One region of the Photorhabdus kleinii genome, then DNA from elsewhere that is predicted to be linked to it. Evidence: predicted binding sites of a transcription regulator. Region 1 holds the regulator's gene; the other holds the start of a gene.

What was found. Region 1 encodes Fur, which represses iron uptake genes when iron is present. Its sites were predicted from a motif close to ATAATAATGAGAACNACTATCAA; they were not measured.
Region 2: the regulator Fur is predicted to act here: its motif matches at 7,174-7,196, upstream of fhuF (siderophore-iron reductase FhuF).

What each region holds. Positions count from the first base shown of each region.
Region 1 is NZ_JAJAFY010000016.1:5,775-15,038, reverse strand. Features, by position in the region: gene LG003_RS10080 (beta-N-acetylhexosaminidase) at 1-2,011, shown strand, start outside; gene fur (ferric iron uptake transcriptional regulator) at 2,088-2,534, opposite strand; gene fldA (flavodoxin FldA) at 2,901-3,431, opposite strand; gene ybfE (LexA regulated protein) at 3,606-3,893, opposite strand; gene LG003_RS10060 (GlxA family transcriptional regulator) at 4,032-5,000, opposite strand; gene LG003_RS10055 (type I secretion system permease/ATPase) at 5,188-7,332, opposite strand; gene LG003_RS10050 (HlyD family type I secretion periplasmic adaptor subunit) at 7,335-8,690, opposite strand; gene LG003_RS10045 (peptidase domain-containing ABC transporter) at 8,683-9,264, opposite strand, start outside.
Region 2 is NZ_JAJAFY010000010.1:13,580-22,843, reverse strand. Features, by position in the region: gene LG003_RS07770 (thioesterase family protein) at 1-431, opposite strand, end outside; gene LG003_RS07765 (GNAT family N-acetyltransferase) at 876-3,278, opposite strand; gene LG003_RS07760 (lysine N(6)-hydroxylase/L-ornithine N(5)-oxygenase family protein) at 3,278-4,579, opposite strand; gene LG003_RS07755 (pyridoxal phosphate-dependent decarboxylase family protein) at 4,610-6,157, opposite strand; gene fhuF (siderophore-iron reductase FhuF) at 6,327-7,103, opposite strand; gene LG003_RS07745 (ABC transporter ATP-binding protein) at 7,414-8,226, opposite strand; gene LG003_RS07740 (FecCD family ABC transporter permease) at 8,211-9,264, opposite strand, start outside; gene LG003_RS07735 (FecCD family ABC transporter permease) at 9,259-9,264, opposite strand, start outside.

The DNA of each region.
Region 1 (9,264 bases):
AGAGGTTCAGATTTTTACCGGGGATGCTGATTTATCTGGTGGGGTGAGACTGGAATTAGGTGGTTTAAATGACGAGGCAGTTATTCTTGTCAGAAAACGTTTTACTGATCAAGGCATTAAATTAGAGAATAGTGGCTATCTCGTTGCGACCCAGATTGTCTCTTCAGATTTTACTGGTGATTTGCAGGTTAAAGGGGCTTACCGTCTAAATGTTACCCAACATGGGGCACAAATTGTTGCTTTTGACCAATCAGGAGTGTTTTACGGTCTTCAATCTCTGTTGTCATTAATTCCTGTTGATGGCGATAGGAAGATTGCTACTTTGACGGCAAAAGATGCGCCCCGCTTTGAGTATCGCGGGGTTCTCCTTGATGTAGGGCGTAATTTCCACAGTAAACAGGCTGTTCTGCGTTTGCTTGACCAAATGGCAAGTTACAAGCTGAATAAATTCCATATTCATCTGTCTGATGATGAAGGTTGGCGTTTGGAAATTCCTGGATTACCTGAGTTGACGGAAGTTGGCAGCCAGCGGTGTCATGATTTAAGTGAAACTAAATGTTTGTTACCACAACTGGGTTCAGGCCCCGATAACAACAACATGGGTAGCGGATATTTCAGCCGTCAAGATTACATTGATATTTTGAAATATGCCAAAGCCCGTTATATCGACGTTATTCCTGAAATTGATATGCCAGCCCATGCTCGGGCCGCCGTTGTTTCTATGGAAGCCCGCTATAAGAAATTAATCGCTCAGGGGAATGTGAAAGGGGCGAATGAATATCGTTTGCTCGATCCAACGGATACCACCAGAGCAACATCGGTTCAGCTCTATGATCGTCGCAGTTATTTGAACCCATGTATGGATTCTTCAAAACGGTTTGTTGAGAAAGTCATTGGTGAAATTGCCGCTATGCATAAAGCAGCGGGCTCACCATTGGAGACTTGGCATTTCGGGGGAGATGAAGCGAAGAATATCCGTTTGGGAGACGGATTCCAGGATAAAAATGGTCCTATCGTACCGGGTAAGGGCATTATTGATAAAAATGCGGAAGATAAACCGTGGGCTAAATCTCAGATTTGTCAGAAGTTGATAGAACAGGGTGTTGTGAAAGACATTGATTATCTTGCCAGCGACTTCGCAATTGAAGTGAGCAAAATTGTGAATGCTAATGGCATTGAAAGGATGCAGGCGTGGCAGGATGGTTTTAAACATGTTGGCAGCGCTAAAGATTTTGCCACCAAACGCGTTGGGGTGAATTTCTGGGACGCTCTCTACGATGGCGGCTTTGATTCAGTCAATGATTGGGCAAATAAGGGCTATGAAGTGGTGATATCTAGCCCAGATTATATTTATCTGGATATGCCATATGAAGTTCATCCACAGGAGCGTGGCTATTATTGGGCGGCTCGTTTTAACGATGAAGCTAAGATCTTTAGTTTTGCACCCAATAACATACCTCAAAATGCTGAAACTTCCATTGACCGTGATGGTAATGCATTCCGTGCGAAAAGTGATAAACCGTGGCCGGGCGCTTATGGGCTTTCAGGTCAAGGATGGAGTGAAACGGTTCGGACTGATGAACAGATGGAATATATGATTTATCCGCGCTTGTTACCGCTGGCAGAACGGGCATGGCACCGGGCCGGTTGGGAGCTGGATTATGTTCCGGGCCAGGTATATAAGCGTGGAGAAACGTATAAAGTCGATATAGATGCGCTTAATCGCGACTGGACTCGATTCGCTAACCTGATAGGGCAACGTGAACTTAGTAAACTGGATAAAGCAGGTATTGCTTATCGTCTGCCGGTTCCGGGGGCTAAGGTAAAACGGGGTATCTTGCGGGCTAATGTTGCTCTGCCTGGATTGGTAATCCAGTATTCGACTGATGGCGGTCGTAACTGGGAAGTTTATAACAACCATAAACGCCCAAGAGTGAGGGGTGATGTGTTGATCCGTTCTGTCAGCCCGGATGGTAAACGTTATAGTCGAATTGATAACGTAAAGGCATGATAATGTTGTAGTAAGAGGGGAACCCTGATGGGTTCCCCTCTCTAGGTAGATAAAAAATTAGCGGTTCAGGCGTGAATTATTTCTCATCATGTGCACTACTATCTTCGCGGCAATTACCGGCAGAGCAGTGACCATATAAATAAAGACTGTGGTTTGAAAGCTTAATCCCATAACGCTCAGCAATGTTCTTCTGGCGTCTTTCGATATATTTGTCACTGAATTCAATGACTTTACCACAGTCCAGGCAGATTAAATGGTCGTGGTGTTGTTGTTGAGTGAGTTCAAAAACCGATTTGCCACCCTCAAAGTTATGACGGGTGACAATACCGGCATCATCAAACTGATTCAACACGCGGTAGACAGTAGCAAGTCCAATCTCTTCACCGTTATCAATCAGTTTTTTGTAGAGATCTTCCGCACTGACATGGTGGTATTCAGGCTCCTGTAACACTTCCAATATTTTCAGACGAGGAAGTGTAACTTTAAGTCCAGCATCTTTTAATGCCTTATTGTTGTCGGTCATGCGGATTCAGTCCTGTTACTCAGTAAAGTGAACTTAGTGATACTTCAAAAAGTACCAGTTAGTTATCAGATTATGATTATAGGCATGGCTAATGAAAATGAAAACCACGTTAACCTTAACTTTCATTATACATTTTGCCAGAATAATCGTTTATAAAACGCAGGAATAACCTTACTATTTATCATACTTAGGCTGTTTTTTGCCATTCTTCGTAGTGAAAAGCGGATTTAAGCAGTGTTCTGACAAAAGTAATAGCCTTTGAATGCGATCCCACAGGTGCGAGTGAAGCGAGTCACTTCTCACCTACCGTGGGTTCACTATTGATAAGAAATGGCCTGCACCAATTACGCTTACTGGGATAGGCCGCTATCCTGCAAGAATTTCTGACAAACTCAGCTCTTCGTAGATCTGTTTAGTCCAGGCATTAACACGCTCTTCTGTTAATTCTGGTTGGCGGTCTTCATCAATAGCAAGCCCAATAAAATGGCTATCATCAGCCAGACCTTTTGATTCTTCGAAGTGATAGCCCTCGGTTGACCAATGACCAACAATAATGGCGCCGCGGGGTTCAATAATGTCACGGATAGTTCCCATAGCATCGCAGAAATATTCCGCGTAATCTTCTTGATCACCACAACCAAAAAGGGCGACCAACTTCCCTTCAAAATCGATCTCTTCCAGAGTAGGAAAGAAATCATCCCAGTCACACTGTGCTTCACCGTAGTACCAGGTAGGGATGCCGAGCAGCAGAATATCGAACTGTTCGATATCTTCTTTGCTGCTCTTGGCAATATCATGAACTTCTGCAATGTCGGAACCCAGAATTTTTTGGATCTTTTTGGCAATATTTTCTGTGTTGCCGGTATCGCTGCCAAAAAATATACCTATAATTGCCATAGGATAATATAACCTCTTGTTTTATTTGTGTATTTCTGTATGAGATATACGTATAAAATGTTAAAAATCAGTAGAAAAGGCTCTGATTGTATTAATAAAAAAACAAAATCCTATTCTGACTAAACAGTCAGGACAATTCTGTCAAATTTGTGTGATTTCGTGCCTTCAATGCTATCAAGTCGTGATGTTACTTTCTGCTAACTGGGCCAGCAAAATTTGCTCGATGAGTTCACTGCGGCTGATGTTGCGTTGCTGTGCAAGAAAGTTAAGCGCATCTACTGCATCAGCATTTATTTTCAGCTCCACACGACGCAGACCGCGCACCTTATCACGGCGAAGTTGGTTACGCTTGTTGACTCTGAGTTGTTCATCCCTGGAAAGTGGGTTGGTTTTTGGGCGCCCCGGTCTGCGTTCATTTGCGAACAAATCCAGAGTGGTGCGATCCATTTGTTCTTTTGCCATAAATTCAATTAGTAAAGGGCGTATACCATAAAATATAGCACGCCATGATACCCCAGCTTCTAGTGTATCGCTACTGCCTGACAAAGATAAAAGCGGCGTCATTGCTTATCTGTAAAGGATTGTGGTTGAGTTTCCGTTTTAGCGGTGTTGGTATTTTCTACGGTACTCTATTGGTGTTAACCCATTAAGTTTCTTGAATAACTCTCTGAAATAGCGAGTATCTTCATAGCCAACTTCATGGCTGATTTCTTCTATGGTCTTATTCGATTTTTCTAACCGGCATTTCGCCAGAGATAGTCGAATCTGTTGGATATATTGAATAGGTGTCTGGCCGGTTGCAGTCTTAAAGCGCCGCTTCATCTGTCTTTCACACAGATGAATTTTATCGGCCAAATTGCCAACTGATAATCTGTCTGATGGGGCAGAATGCATCCAGTCTTGTAGTTTGTGGATTAATGTATCTGAATGTTGGCGATAGGGTACAAAACTTGCGAGAGTATGAGAGGGGAGACCTTCCATATTACCAAATATGAGCTGACTACAGGTTTCCCTAGTATTTTGACCATATATCTGTTCAATAATATGCATCATGACATCGTTGTATTCATAGGTGCCAGAAGTACAAAAAATATTGTTATCGCTGGTGACTTTTATTTCTGAATGTAATTGTACTTGCGGAAACATGTCCTTGAATAATTTGGTAAATAGCCAGTGTGTGGTGGCTTTGCGGTTATTGAGTAAATTAGCTTTAGCCAATACAAAAGAACCTGTACAAACGGAGACGATAGGAACATTTTTTTCTTCCATCATTTGGAGCCAATCTAAGGTTTCTTGAGTACAAAAATCGAAATCGTAATAAGGGGCCCCAATTGAACCCACCAGGACAATATCTGTTTGTTTTATTTCTCCTATGAGTTTATTGGGTTTTAGCCGAATACCCCCCATCCCGACAGCATCCTGATTATCCTGTGTGACAATATTGATTTCTGGCTCCGGCGCTCCGGCTAAACGAGCAGCAGTGGTTAAAATTTCTATTGGGCCAGTAATAGAAGTCAGAGATCCTCCTGAAAATACTAACACGCTTAAAGAAACTGGATTCCTGTCCATAAGAATTCTCCAACTTAAAAATTAAGATGTATCAAGATATTTCATTGTCTAACATCTTAATAACTTATTGTAACAATTTAAATAAGTTAATTACATTGAATTATTTTTTTTGAACAAACAAGTAAAATAAAAAATAATTTCAGCCAAAACTTATTCCGTCTTTGTTAAGAGTTGGCTGAATTGTCATTTAATTTTCGCCAACTTGTTGATGCCACAGATGCGCGTATAAGCCATCTTGCTGGAGCAATTGGTCATGCGAGTCAAATTCGATAATTTGCCCCTGATCTAACACACAGATTTTATCCGCGTGGCGAATTGTATTGAGCCTATGAGCAATACTGATCACTGTTCTGTTACGGCATATTTCGTCCATATTTGCCATGATTGCCGCTTCGGATTCATAGTCCAATGCTGAGGTGGCTTCATCAAGGATCAGAATAGTTGGGTTGACCAGGAGCGCTCTTGCTAATGCGATTCTCTGTCTTTGACCACCTGAAAGATTTACTCCTTTTTCCCCAACTGGATGCGCAAAACCGTGGGGAAAGGATTGAATAAATTCAATGGCCCCGGCTAACTCAGCGGCACGATAGACTTCTGCATCTGTTGCGTTGGGCTTACACAGCCGAATGTTATCGGTGATACTGCCAGAAAACAGGATACTTTCCTGGAGCACAACACTCATATTACGGCGTAAAGAGACGGGATCAGCAATAGCCAAATCCATGCCATCAATCAAAACTTGTCCATGTTGAGGTACGTACAACCTTTGTAGCAAACGGGTGAGAGTACTTTTACCTGAACCGGACGGTCCAGTTATACCAATAAATTGACCCGATTTTATCAATAACGACAGGTTCGCCAGAACTTCTGGTGTGTCGTCATGGTAGCGGAAGCGAATATTTTTGAATTCAATTTGGCCTTCCAGCTCAGGTACAGAAGCCAATCCCTGTTTACTGTTTTCCATTGGCTCATCAAGAATATCCCCCACACGTTTCAAGGCGATTAACGTATGCTGAAAATCTTGCCAAACCTGTGCGAGCCGGAGGATCGGTTGCGTGACGTGTCCGGCCAGCATATTGAAGGCAATAAGTTGCCCCGGAGTCAGTTCACCGCGTAAGACTTCTGTCACCCCCCACCATAGGAGGATCGCGGCGGTAAATTTCTGGACAAAATCGATTCCCTGTCCTGCGATTAAACCGCTTTTCTGTGCCGCGAAGCTTTTAGTCAACTGCTGGCTGAGAATACGTTGCCACTGATGCAAGAAACGGTTTTCAGTCGCGGTGGTTTTGATGGTTTCAATCCCAGTGACGGCTTCAGTCAGAAAGCTTGTTGCATTTGCATCGGTTTCATATTCTGCTTCTACTTTGCGGCGAATAACCGGCCCGGCGACTACCCAGAATACGAAGTAAACAAAAAGTGAGCCAATAACAATCCAGGTTAGTATCCAGGCGTAATAAAACATGATGCCAATAAACATGATGACGAAAATTAAATCCAGCAACAGCATCAGGGTAGAACCTGTCAGAAACTGGCGGATTTGAGACATCTCTCTGACTCTGGCAATGATCTGCCCTGTTTGCCGTTGCTTAAAATATTGCAGCGGCAATCCTGCCAGATGACGATACAGTCGCCCGGAGAGCTCAGAATTTATCTGGCTTGCCATGTGCCCAAACACGGTGTTGCGCATAAAGCTATACAAGGGTTCGGCAAGGGCGATAGCGAGCATAGCCATACCTAATACATGCAGGCTAGATAAACTTCGTCCTACTAATACCTTATCGATGATGTTTTCAAACAAGATCGGACTGACCAGTGCAAATAACTGGAGAACTATGGCAAACAAAAACAGATCTCTTATCTGACTTTTCTGCCGGAAAATGGAGGGATAAAACCAGTTCAGGCCGAATTTGACATGTTTTTTAGTTAATTCCTGATCGGCGATTAGCAGGATCTTATAGGTATTTTCTTTATTATCAGCAAATAAAGAGAGTGACCTCGTTTGTTCAGTAGCCGGATCGAGAACAATAATATGGGTGTTACTGACTTCAATCAGTACCCACCATTGCTGTTCCAGTTCAATCAAGGCCGGTAAGGGTAATGTTGGCCCAGTATTGACAGTTAATTGCTCAATTTTACTGTGTAGCCCAATAGCGTCTGCGGCTTCGCGTAGTTGTAACTCATTCAGATATAAAGAATCAAAACCCAGTCTGTGCTGAAGTTGATCAACAGTAGCTGACTTATGAAATTGTTTCCCCACATAGACGATACAATTTAGCGCCTGATTATGAGTGTAGTTACTGGAATCAGTGGCAGAAGAAGGTAATAGGTCCACGATTATTTCTCCCTTAATGCTTCAGATTGATACTCTCTGATAGGACTCAAGAGATAATCGATAACGCGGCGTTGGTCGGTTTTGATTTCAGCGACGATTGACATACCTGGGGTAATTTCAACCTGGGTATCGTCTATGGCAATGCTATTACTTTTAAGGCTCACTTGAGCGGGAAAGACCAATCCTAACCGTTCATCGGTGGTTGAATCTCTGGATATACTCAGCAGTTCGCCGTCAATCGTGCCATAACGTGTATAAGGGAAAGCATCTACCTTAACGGTGACTAGTTGGCCTGGATAAACAAATCCGGCGTCTTTGTTTAAAATTTGCACTTCCGCCAACTGCACGTTGTCATCAGGGACGATCACCATTAAGTTTTGTGCCGGTTGCAGTACCGCGCCTAATGTATGGACGCTGAGTTGTTGAACTGTTCCTGTGACGGGGGAGCGAATGACTTCAAGTTGTTCCCGTATCTGAGCTTTTGCCAGCTCTTGCTCTAAAACGACCAATTGAACTTCGGCCTGTTTTCTTTTATCAAACCATTCGCGTTCTTTTTGTGTTTTCAGGCTGTTTAAGCGTTCTTCCAGGCTAATATATTGCGATTGCAGAACATGAAGCTCCGCATTTTGTTGGGCAATCAGGCGTTCTGTTTCCAGAAACTCTTTTTCCTGTTCAAGATATTCAACTTTACTGATCACTTGTTTTTGACTTAAGGTTTGACGTGCTTTTAAACGCTGGCTGATATTTTGCCGGAGCTTAGTGAGCGCATTGATATCGCTTTTTCGTGATTGTTGAGAAGAGAGATTGACGTTCATCTCTGCTTTCAGATTTGTTACAACAGCTTCGTATTCTCTTTTCTCCCGGGAATAGTTGTCAGCAACTTGTGTTTGTTGAGATGCCGGCAAAGCCTGAAACAGTTCCTGTTCTGTCGGTTCCTGCTCTTCTGTCAAAGCCTGATAACGAATTTTTTCGTGGGCTTGATATTCGATCTGCTTTAATAACCGGGTGATATCCTGGTTAACACCGAGTGTATTGAGTGTCAGAAGTGGGGCGTCTTTCTTTACCCGCTGCCCATTCTGAACATGGATAGCGGTCACTCGGCTCTGTTCGTATGCCTGAATTATCTGAGAACGGCCAGAGACAATCAGGCGACCGGTTGCGGTTGCCTGAACATCCAACTTACCCAGATAGGCCCAGAGTAAGGCTATGATAATACCGATACTGAGCGTTATTGCAGTGTAGCGGGCAAAAGGCGACGGTGGTCGTTGTGACAACGCTAAATGTGTCGGTAAAAAGTCATAATGCCGCGGGCAAGGGCGCAACCAGGTTTTAATTTTATTCTTAAAAGCTTTAATCATGACAAGGCATCTCCTGTTTTAATTCTTGTTGTAACTGCCAGAGCTTCCGGTATTGTCTACCGTGGTTAAGTAGCTGTTCATGAGAGCCTTGTTCGAGAATTTCCCCCTGTTTAAGAACAATGATGCGATCACAATGACGTACAGTTGAAAGGCGGTGTGCGATTGTGATAACCGTTCTGCCTTGGGCAATTTCTGCCATATTGGATTGAATGAGTGATTGTGATTCATCATCAAGCGCACTGGTTGCTTCATCAAGAATGAGAATTTTGGGGTTAGTCAGGAGAGTTCGGGCAATCGCCAGCCGCTGACGTTGACCGCCGGATAAAGATTGTCCGCCTTCTGCGATAGTTGTGTCATATCCCATCGGCAGCTTGAGAATAAATTCATGAGCACCTGCCAGCTTAGCGGCTTTAATCACGGCTTCCAGGTTGGCGTCAGGTTTTGACTGGGCAATATTTTCATATACCGTTTTGTTAAATAAGAAATTTTCTTGTAGAACCACACCGACTTGCTGTCTGAGTGTTTCAATATTTATATTTTGTAATGGGATTCCATCTAAGGTAATTGCGCCTAT
Region 2 (9,264 bases), on a different contig from region 1:
GTTCTCTGCTCATTATGTAGTTCTGCTCTGGCAACAGAAACTTTGTTGCCATTGCGGATAATACTACTGGTGGCGGTAAATAATTCACCACGACCGGGGCGTAGATAATCCACCCGCAAATCAATCGTTCCCATTATTGATAATCGTTTTTCTAATTCTTCTAATGATGCGGGTATCAGACGGGTCAAGGCGTTACCGATACAGACCAATCCACCACATACGTCAAGCACTGAGGCAATGACACCACCATGTAAAATTTTTTGTGCGATATTACCTACTAATTTACTTTGGTTACGGAATTGTATTTCTACGTAATCTTGTTCAAACCGAATCAGTTCAAGTCCTAATAATTGGTTAAAAGGCATATCGTGAACAAAAGCATGACCAATCACTTGCCGGGCTTCTTCTAGGGTTAATAGCGTTGTAGACATTTAATTTTATTCCCAAATAAAGATATGTGTTATCAATATGACTTTATATATACCCTATGGATTTCAAGATGCATCGCGACGGCAAGGGAGCGAATCCCCGGGAGCATAGATAACGATGTGACCGGGGTGAGTGAGTGCAGCCAACAAAGAGGCAACTTGAAAGATAACGGATATAGTTAATGAGTTGTTAATGTTATGCTTTTATTGCTAACCTTGCCAGCTTTAAGGAATGTCTGGCAATAATCTGAATAGCATAATTGAATACAACTATAGGTAAGTTGAAACGGAAAATAATATCGGTGCTGGAATTTAATCCACTGAAATTACGTGTATAGGTAAATTATGCAAATAAAGAAGGCAGTACTGTAGCAGCACCGCCTTATATAGAATCGTTAGCATGTTACTGATGAGGCACCATTCTTCATGCTCATTGATAGCTCTATTTTACGAGTGACCAAATTTGGCAATTGGGTTAATCAGGTTATCAGCAAACTGTAAACTTTGAGCCGGATCAGCTAAATCAAGCATCTGACGGTTATTCGCTATTTGCAGGCGGTTTAGACAGCAGCGTTTAATCTCTGGTGTAAACAGATCGTAACGTACAAATTGCTCACTTAATTCAGGATGGTTGTGCTGATAGCTTAAAATACAATCTGCTACGGCCTGCCAGAAAAGCTCCTGTGAATAGTCACCCTGTTCATCTAGTATTGCAGCCAGATAGCGGAATATACCGTCAAACACATCAGATAAGATGGTCAGTGTTTTCATATCTTCGGGCATGTCTACTTTGACTCGACGCGCTTTTTCCGGTAAATCGGCGTCGGGATTCATGACCAGAATCTCTTCCGCTAAATCTTTCATGAAGATGTGCTGTGGAACATGGTTTTCCAATACCAGAATGATGTTTTCGCCGTGTGGCATAAACATCAGATCATAAGCGTACAAACAGTGTAACAGTGGCGCAAGATAACTCTCTAAATAGCGACGTAACCATTCCTGAGTAGGTAGGCCGGATGCTGAAATTAACGCGGGCAACAGGGGATTCCCGTGCTGATCACTGTGCAGTAACGCAGCCATCGTCATCACTTGCTGCCCAGGTTCAATGAGTTGCAGTGGGTTTTCTCGCCATAGTGCCGCCATCATTTTTTTATAAGGCGTATCACTACTGATTGCTTGCTCGTAATAGCTGTTTTTGAATCCAACACTGGCGACTTCTCGTAAAATTTTAAAACGATAACGTTGCAGGATGGGATCTTGTGTGACCAAATCGAATAGCCAGTCGTTAATGCCCGGTGTCGTCGCCATGTAATAAGGTGATAAACCGCGCATAAATCCCATGTTCAGAATGGATAACGCCATTTTCACATAATATCGCTGAGGATGACTGCGATTGAATAAGGTACGGATTGACTGTTGTGCCTGATAGGTATCAGCACCAATACCAAGATAGACCAATTTCTGATTAGCAATATCAGGAGCAAACACCGATGCCAGTTTGTTCTGCCATTGCCAGGGGTGAACTGGCATCAGGAAATAGTCTTCTGGATTAAGGTTAAGCGCGATTAACTGCCGGTTAAATTCAGCTACTGTGGTTGTGCCTAGCTCTTGTTCCAGCAACTGTTGATAATTGAGTTGCTCGATGCAAGCAAAGTGTGCCTTGCTCTTATGTGCGGCCAACCATACTAAATGCATAGCAGAGGCGGCTTCGGGACTAAAGTTCTGGAAATCACCAATATCAAAACCAATCCGGCCATTGTTGGCAACGAAAGAGGGATGTCCCTCCATCATCTCCCCTTCCAGCGCCTGAAAATCAGTATTCACGAGATCCATTGCACTGATACCGATTCTGTTATGCTTAAAAGCACTGCTATAGAGAGTACTGGTAATTTCTTCCAGATAGGTAGGCATTACGACATCACTGATGCCAAGTTGTTGTTTGAACTCAATAATGAATAGCAAGGAATCGAGTGCTTTTTCTTCTCCGTTGGCATTTTTCTGTAACGAATCGGCATCAATCAGCCAGTGATCCAGTGCCATACGCCGTGCCCGGAAAGTATAGCTGACCAGATGGTCAGCGTTATCCAAACGGTAATGGTGATATCCATCACTATCTGCTTTTTCAGTTAACTGTTGAGGCACGAGTAAACATTCATGTGAAAATTCAGAAATCGCTTTACACAAGTGTAGACGATTAACTTTCCGCCAGACCGCCGGTTGCAAGTGTATGGCATTTGTCATCAATGAGCCTGAGTGGGTTGATGTTGTCGCTTGATGTTCCCGCTGTAACGCAATCTGATGTTGTTCTCTGGTGCAAAAGGCTAACTTGGCTGTTTTATTCGGTAATACCAATGCCTTCTGATAAACAAAACCAGCCTGTAGATTAAGTTTGTGAATTTTCTCATTACGTATATCAGGTTCAACCACAATGCGAGCCACAGTAGTATCACTAAAAATAAAGGCCATGATGGTTTGGAAAATTCCCCAGGTGAAATGCCTTATTTTTTCTTGCGGTGGTGCAACCAGAATATGCATTCCCATATCATCTGGGTGTGCCGGATAATATTTTCCAATCAGATCATCTTGTGCACGATAACACTCTAATAGAAAAGTAGGTTGCCCCCGATATATTCCAATAAAGACACTGCCCGGATGGCTGGATTCTAAATTATGATAAAATTCCCATACTTGTTTCTCAGTATTGTTTTGCATTCCCCAATAATGGGCGTAATCCCGGTTAACCCAGTCAGTTAATATGGGAATGTCCTGTTCCAGATCCAGTGAACGTAATGCAAAGGTACCTATTTCAGGCAAGGATTTTTCAAACAGTGTAGGATTAAAGACGGACATTAGCATGCTCCTTCGGTGTCAACGCTGAACTGCTGGAAAGCGATACTTTTCTCAATCGGATAATGTTCAATACCGGTAATTTCATAAATCAGGCAGGAGTTGCGATAACAGGCCATTCCCAGATCTGGCGTGACGAAACCGTGAGTATGTAATTCCACATTCTGTATGAAAATGGTATTGTTCTGATCGATACTGTAATTACGCTGTACACCATAACGTCCTTTCTCATCCCAACGGATAAGGTGATGTATACCTTCAATAAAAGTCGGGATTTGATACTGAAAGCCGGTAGCCAGAACGACTCCTTCGGTGTCCAGAGAAAATGGTTGCTCCTGTTCGTGTTGGAATAACGCCAATGTTAGGTCGCGGCCATTTTGGGCATGGCTAATTTGTTGTAATTCACTATTGGTATATAAATTGACGTTTAACTTACCATTTAATCGTTTGGTGTACATTAAATCGAAAATATCGTTGATTAATGAACTATTGATACCTTTATAAAGCTGCTTGTGGGACAAATTTAATGCATCACGTTTTTCGCTTGGGAGACTATAGAAATAATCTACATATTCTGGTGACGTCATTTCTAGTGTCAGCTTGGTATATTCCAGCGGGAAAAAACGTGGCGAACGGGTAAGCCAATTAAGTTGATAATCGAATTTATCAATATCACTGAGCAAATCGTAGAAAATCTCTGCGGCACTTTGTCCACTACCCAGAACAGTAATAGATTGCTTTTGTTGTAAAGCTTCTTTGTTCTTCAAGTAATTACCAGATGTCACCATCTGATCAGAGAAGGGTTGGCAACACTTTGGAATATAAGGTGCAGGTCCGGTACCCAATACCAATTTTTTACAAACAAATTGGTGTTGTTGCCCAGTTAACGTATCTGAACAATGTAATGTATATAGCGAGGCATGTTCATCATAGCTAATGCTGTCAACGCGTGTGTTAAAGCGTAGATTAGATAACTGTTCTGTCGCCCACTGGCAATATTGGTTGTATTCCTTACGCATCAGGAAAAAACTTTCCCGGATATAAAAAGAGTATATTCTCCCTTTTTGCTTGATGTAATTAAGGAAGCTAAGTGGATGAGTGGGTGATGCCAGAGTCACCAGATCTGACATAAAAGGGGTTTGCATGGTGGAATTTTCTAGCATCATTCCCGGATGCCAATCAAAGCCCGGTTTTTGATCAATGAACAGGCTATGAACATCTTTTAGTGGCTGAGTTAAACATGCTAGTCCGAGATTAAAAGGACCTATTCCAATGGCGATAAAATCATAAGGGCGAGTTGTCATAAAATTTTCTCCTGGTAAACAGTATTAATCTCATAAGTTGTTATTATGGGTTGCCAGAAAATCGTTTCCGTGCATTACGATGCTGTGCACAATTTCTTGTAGATGTTGCTGGTTTGTTGCCGGGTTAAGGAAAGTAAATTTCAGATATTGTCTACCATTGACTTTGGTACCCGCAATAACGGTATTACCTTCACGGAATAGTGCCTTACGAATGGCCGCATTGATGGCGTCAATATCTGCATCAGGTAATTTTTGTTTAGGAATAAAACGGAAAACCAAAGTACTTAATTCTGGATAATGAATAAGTTCAAAATAGGGATTCTGTGCCATTAATCGATAGGCATCCTGAGCCGTATCGACCACTTTATCAAAAGCTTGTCCGAGTCGTTTTGCACCCATAATTCGTAATGTCAGCCACATTTTCAATGCATCAAAACGACGAGTTGTCTGGATACTTTTATTGACCAGATTGGGCGTACCTTCTTGTAACGCACTGAGTGGATTTAAATATTCGGCATGATAAGTCAAATGGGATAAATGCTTCTTATTTTTGACGAAGAAAGCACTGCAACTAACGGGTTGGAAGAATGACTTATGGTAATCCACCGTGACAGAATCCGCTAAATTGATGCCTTCCAGTAGATGAGCGCGGCGAGGCGAAACCAGTAAACCGCATCCGTATGCCGCATCCACATGTAACCAGATACCATACTGTTTGGCGATAGCCGCGATAGGATGAAGTGGGTCAATACTGCCGAAATCTGTGGTACCCGTCGTAGCAACAATGGCAAAAGGAATGTTGCCCTGTTCGATGCATTGGTTAATGCTTTGTTCCAATGCTTGAGGGTCCATGCGGAACTCACTGTCATGAGGAACAGAGATAACGGCGTTATATCCCAAACCAAGGATAGCAGCGGCTTTTTGTGTACTGAAGTGGCTGACTGTCGAGGTAAAAATACGTAGTTTATGAAAATCTGTCGGCAGACCATGTAGCTGATTTTTATGTTCAGGATTGCGCTGGTGACAAAAGTGGTCCCGCGCAAGTAGTATTGCCATCAGATTTGATTGGGTACCGCCACTAGTAAAGATACCATCGGCATTTGTGCCTAATGCCATTTTATCTCGTGTCCAGTCGAGAACTTTTTGCTCTATTAGTGTCCCGCCAGCGCTTTGATCCCAGGTATCCAGTGAAGAATTAATTGCGCCAATAATGGTTTCAGCCAGAACAGCGGGTAATACCAGTGGACAATTAAGATGAGCAACATATTTTGGATGATGAAAATAAACAGCATCTTTAAGATAAAGTTGCTGTAGCTCATCTAAGGCCTGGTTTAATGAGGTCAGAGGAAGATCTAAATTCACTTTAGAAAATAGCGGGGATAACTCATGGGGTAATATCCCACTGAAAGGTCTATCTACCCGCTGTAGTATTTTCTTTATTCTGGTAATGACATTATAGGCGTCATCGAGATAGTCTCCAGCACTATGCATATTTAAGAAATATCTGGAAAAATTTTCTTCCGTTATATGACTATCTTCCGTGAGTGGATGGTTTAATAGCAGAGCATCTCCGTACATTATATATCCTTTTTATCTCATATATAGGTTATAATTTGGTTATTTCCCAACATAATTGATTTTATTATGTGTAATATTGGGTTAGAGTAAATAACTGTTGAATAATAGCGCGATTAAATCATAATAATCTCTTTCTACCTAAGCAGATAAAAAATTATAGAATAGAATGTTAATGTTTGTTTTCTACTTTGGATTCCAAAGGGCAATCATGGCAATTACCGACGCCAGGTAGTTTATTTCTCTGGCAACAACTGCGACGTTGCATATTGTTATGCCGTAAAATAACAGTACGGTAAAGGGGGTTATCTCTACCATCAGGTAATTGTGGTTCCATAAAAAGACCATTTATAATTTCTTGATATAACTTGCTATTTATTCTTGTGCTGAATTCTGCAAGATACCAATACATAAGATAACCAATATTATTCCACAGGAGACGTCTATTTATCCCTTGATATGATTCAATCTTTTCGCATACGGGAATAATATGGCGCTCCAAGAGAGAATAGTGGCGATGGAGTAATGATGAAGGAGCCTCATTCAGCCAGGTCAAATTATAGTAAAAAATATCTGGCCTACCGCTATCATGGAATTCAACCTGAAAAAGATTGTAATGGGTATCCACTGCTTGTGGATATTCCAGCAACATTAACATCATTGGGGGAATAACTAAACCAAAATACCATTGTGCCCATAAGGAATATAGGGCTTTCTGGTTAGGTTTTATATCATTGTCACCGTAATATTCATCTTGATAGCGCTGAATTAATACTGGAAATTTCCTTGTGTCTGACCACTGAGGGAAATTCATGCTATTAGTAGGGATATTATCTGCATTTATTCTCATGGTGGAAGAAAAATGGCTAAACGTTTGTTCAAATAACTGAATGATATCTTCAATTACCACTGTGGTTAAAGGTGTAATTGAATGCTTTGTCTCTGACACCACCAACTCCCTGCTTACATGTTCATACCACCTGATTGTAGTATCTTACATATGACTAATCATTGTAAATATAATTATGATAATTATTATTATTATCATTGTTATTATCAAGTGGTAAATATTTTGAGCGCCTATATTGCTTGCTTGTTAATACGACAAAACTATATACCTGTTATCTTTCAAGTTGCCTCTTTCTGTTGGCTGCACTCGCTCACCCCGGTCACATAGTTCGCTATGCTCCCGGGGATTCGCTCCCTTGCCGTCGCGATCCATCTTGAAATCCATAGGGTATAGGCAGCTCATTTCCCGTTCAGATAGGATTGTATCTTGGGATAATTAAAGGCTTACCAGATTCTGGATCGCAAATAATACGGCAGGCTAGACCAAACACATCAGCGATACTCTGCTCATTGATAATCTCTTCTGGCACACCTTCGGCGTAAATTTTGCCATTTTTCATCATGATTAAATGTGAGGCGTAACGTAGTGCCAGGTTAATATCGTGTAGTACCAGCACCAACGTTTTTCCCTGTAAATGTAAACGTTGACAAAGATCGAGCATTTCAATCTGATGGGTGATGTCCAGATAAGTGGTTGGTTCATCTAACAGTACAATGGGTGTTTGTTGTGCCAATGTCATAGCAAACCAAGCGCGTTGGCGCTGACCACCGGAAAGCTCATTCACTAACCGTTGCGACATCTCCTGGAGTTCGACCGCATGTAAAGCGTCGTTAACTGCTCGCTCATCTTCTGCTGACCACTGTCGTAAAAAGGATTGATGAGCGTAACGCCCACGTGAAACCAAATCGTATACGGTCAACGCTTCGGTGATGATTGCCCCTTGTGTTAACAGAGATAGCTCACGTGCTACCGTTTTCGGTTTGTAATGTTGAATATTGTTCCCATCAAGCAGGATTTCGCCATGCTGTGGAGTTATACCTCGGCTAATGGCGCGTAGTAGTGTCGATTTTCCACAACCATTTGGGCCAATGATGACGCTGAATTCACCATCACGAATAGAAATATCCAGACACTCAACAATCGTTTTCTTGCCGTATGCTAGCGAAAGCGCTTGGGCTGTTAGTCGTGAGGCGGTGGTTGAGGAATTCATATCGAATGACATGACTTTGTTCTCCTTAATTCAGCGTACAGCAAATACATCAAATAGACACCGCCTACCCCTGCGGTGATAACTCCTATTGGCAGACGTGCCGAAGTAGGAAGTAGCAAAGTCATTAAATCGGAAGCGAGCAGTAGTAATGCTCCCACCAGTGCTGAGCAGAACAGCGCAGTGCCTTTGGCCCGTACCAAGCGGCGGGCGATTTGTGGAGCAGAAAGTGCGATAAAAGCCACCGGCCCGACAACCAGTACCGCCATTGAGGCCAGTATGACCGCCAGTGACAAACTCATAAGCTGAATGATACGTACTGGTACACCGAGCGTATTAGCAACTTCATAGCCCAGATTAACGTAGTTCAATTGCCGTCCTAGCCAGAGCAGAAGCGGAACAAACAGTATCATCGTTCCATAAATTAACCCAACATCTTGCCAGCGCCGGTTGGCGAGGCTACCGTGCAGCAGCGAAGCAAGTTGTTGCGCCTGCTCAAGGCGCACATTCGAGATAGCAAAATTAACAAATGCCATACAAAGGGCGGCGATAGCAATTCCAGAGATGACAATCCTGGTTGTTTGCATTTGTCCGGAGGCGCTAATGTTTCCTGCGTATACCAGTAGTACTGCGAAGCTGGCTCCTAGCAGCGCACCTAAAGCAACGGGGAAAACGCTAGGCCAGATGATCAGTGTGGTGACGATCCCTGCGGCAGCACCGGCATTCACGCCGATAATATCGGGGCTACCGAGTGCGTTACGGGTTGTTAGTTGAAAAAGTGAACCTGAGAGTGCCAGTGTTGCGCCCGCCCCGATAGCCACTAATGCGCGGGGTAAACGTAGCTGTGTGAGAATAAATTCCTGATAAGGAGTTGAAGTTGCTAGCCAGGGGTTATCGATACCTTGCTTACCCAGTGCTAGAGAGAGATAAAATAGCACTGCAAGCAGTAACAATATCAATAAGATGGCTCTTTGGGTCCGTTGTGGAGGTACAAGAAAAACAGCAGTTCCCAACATGAAGGTTCGAATTTTTGCCGGTCTGGATAGGTTAATC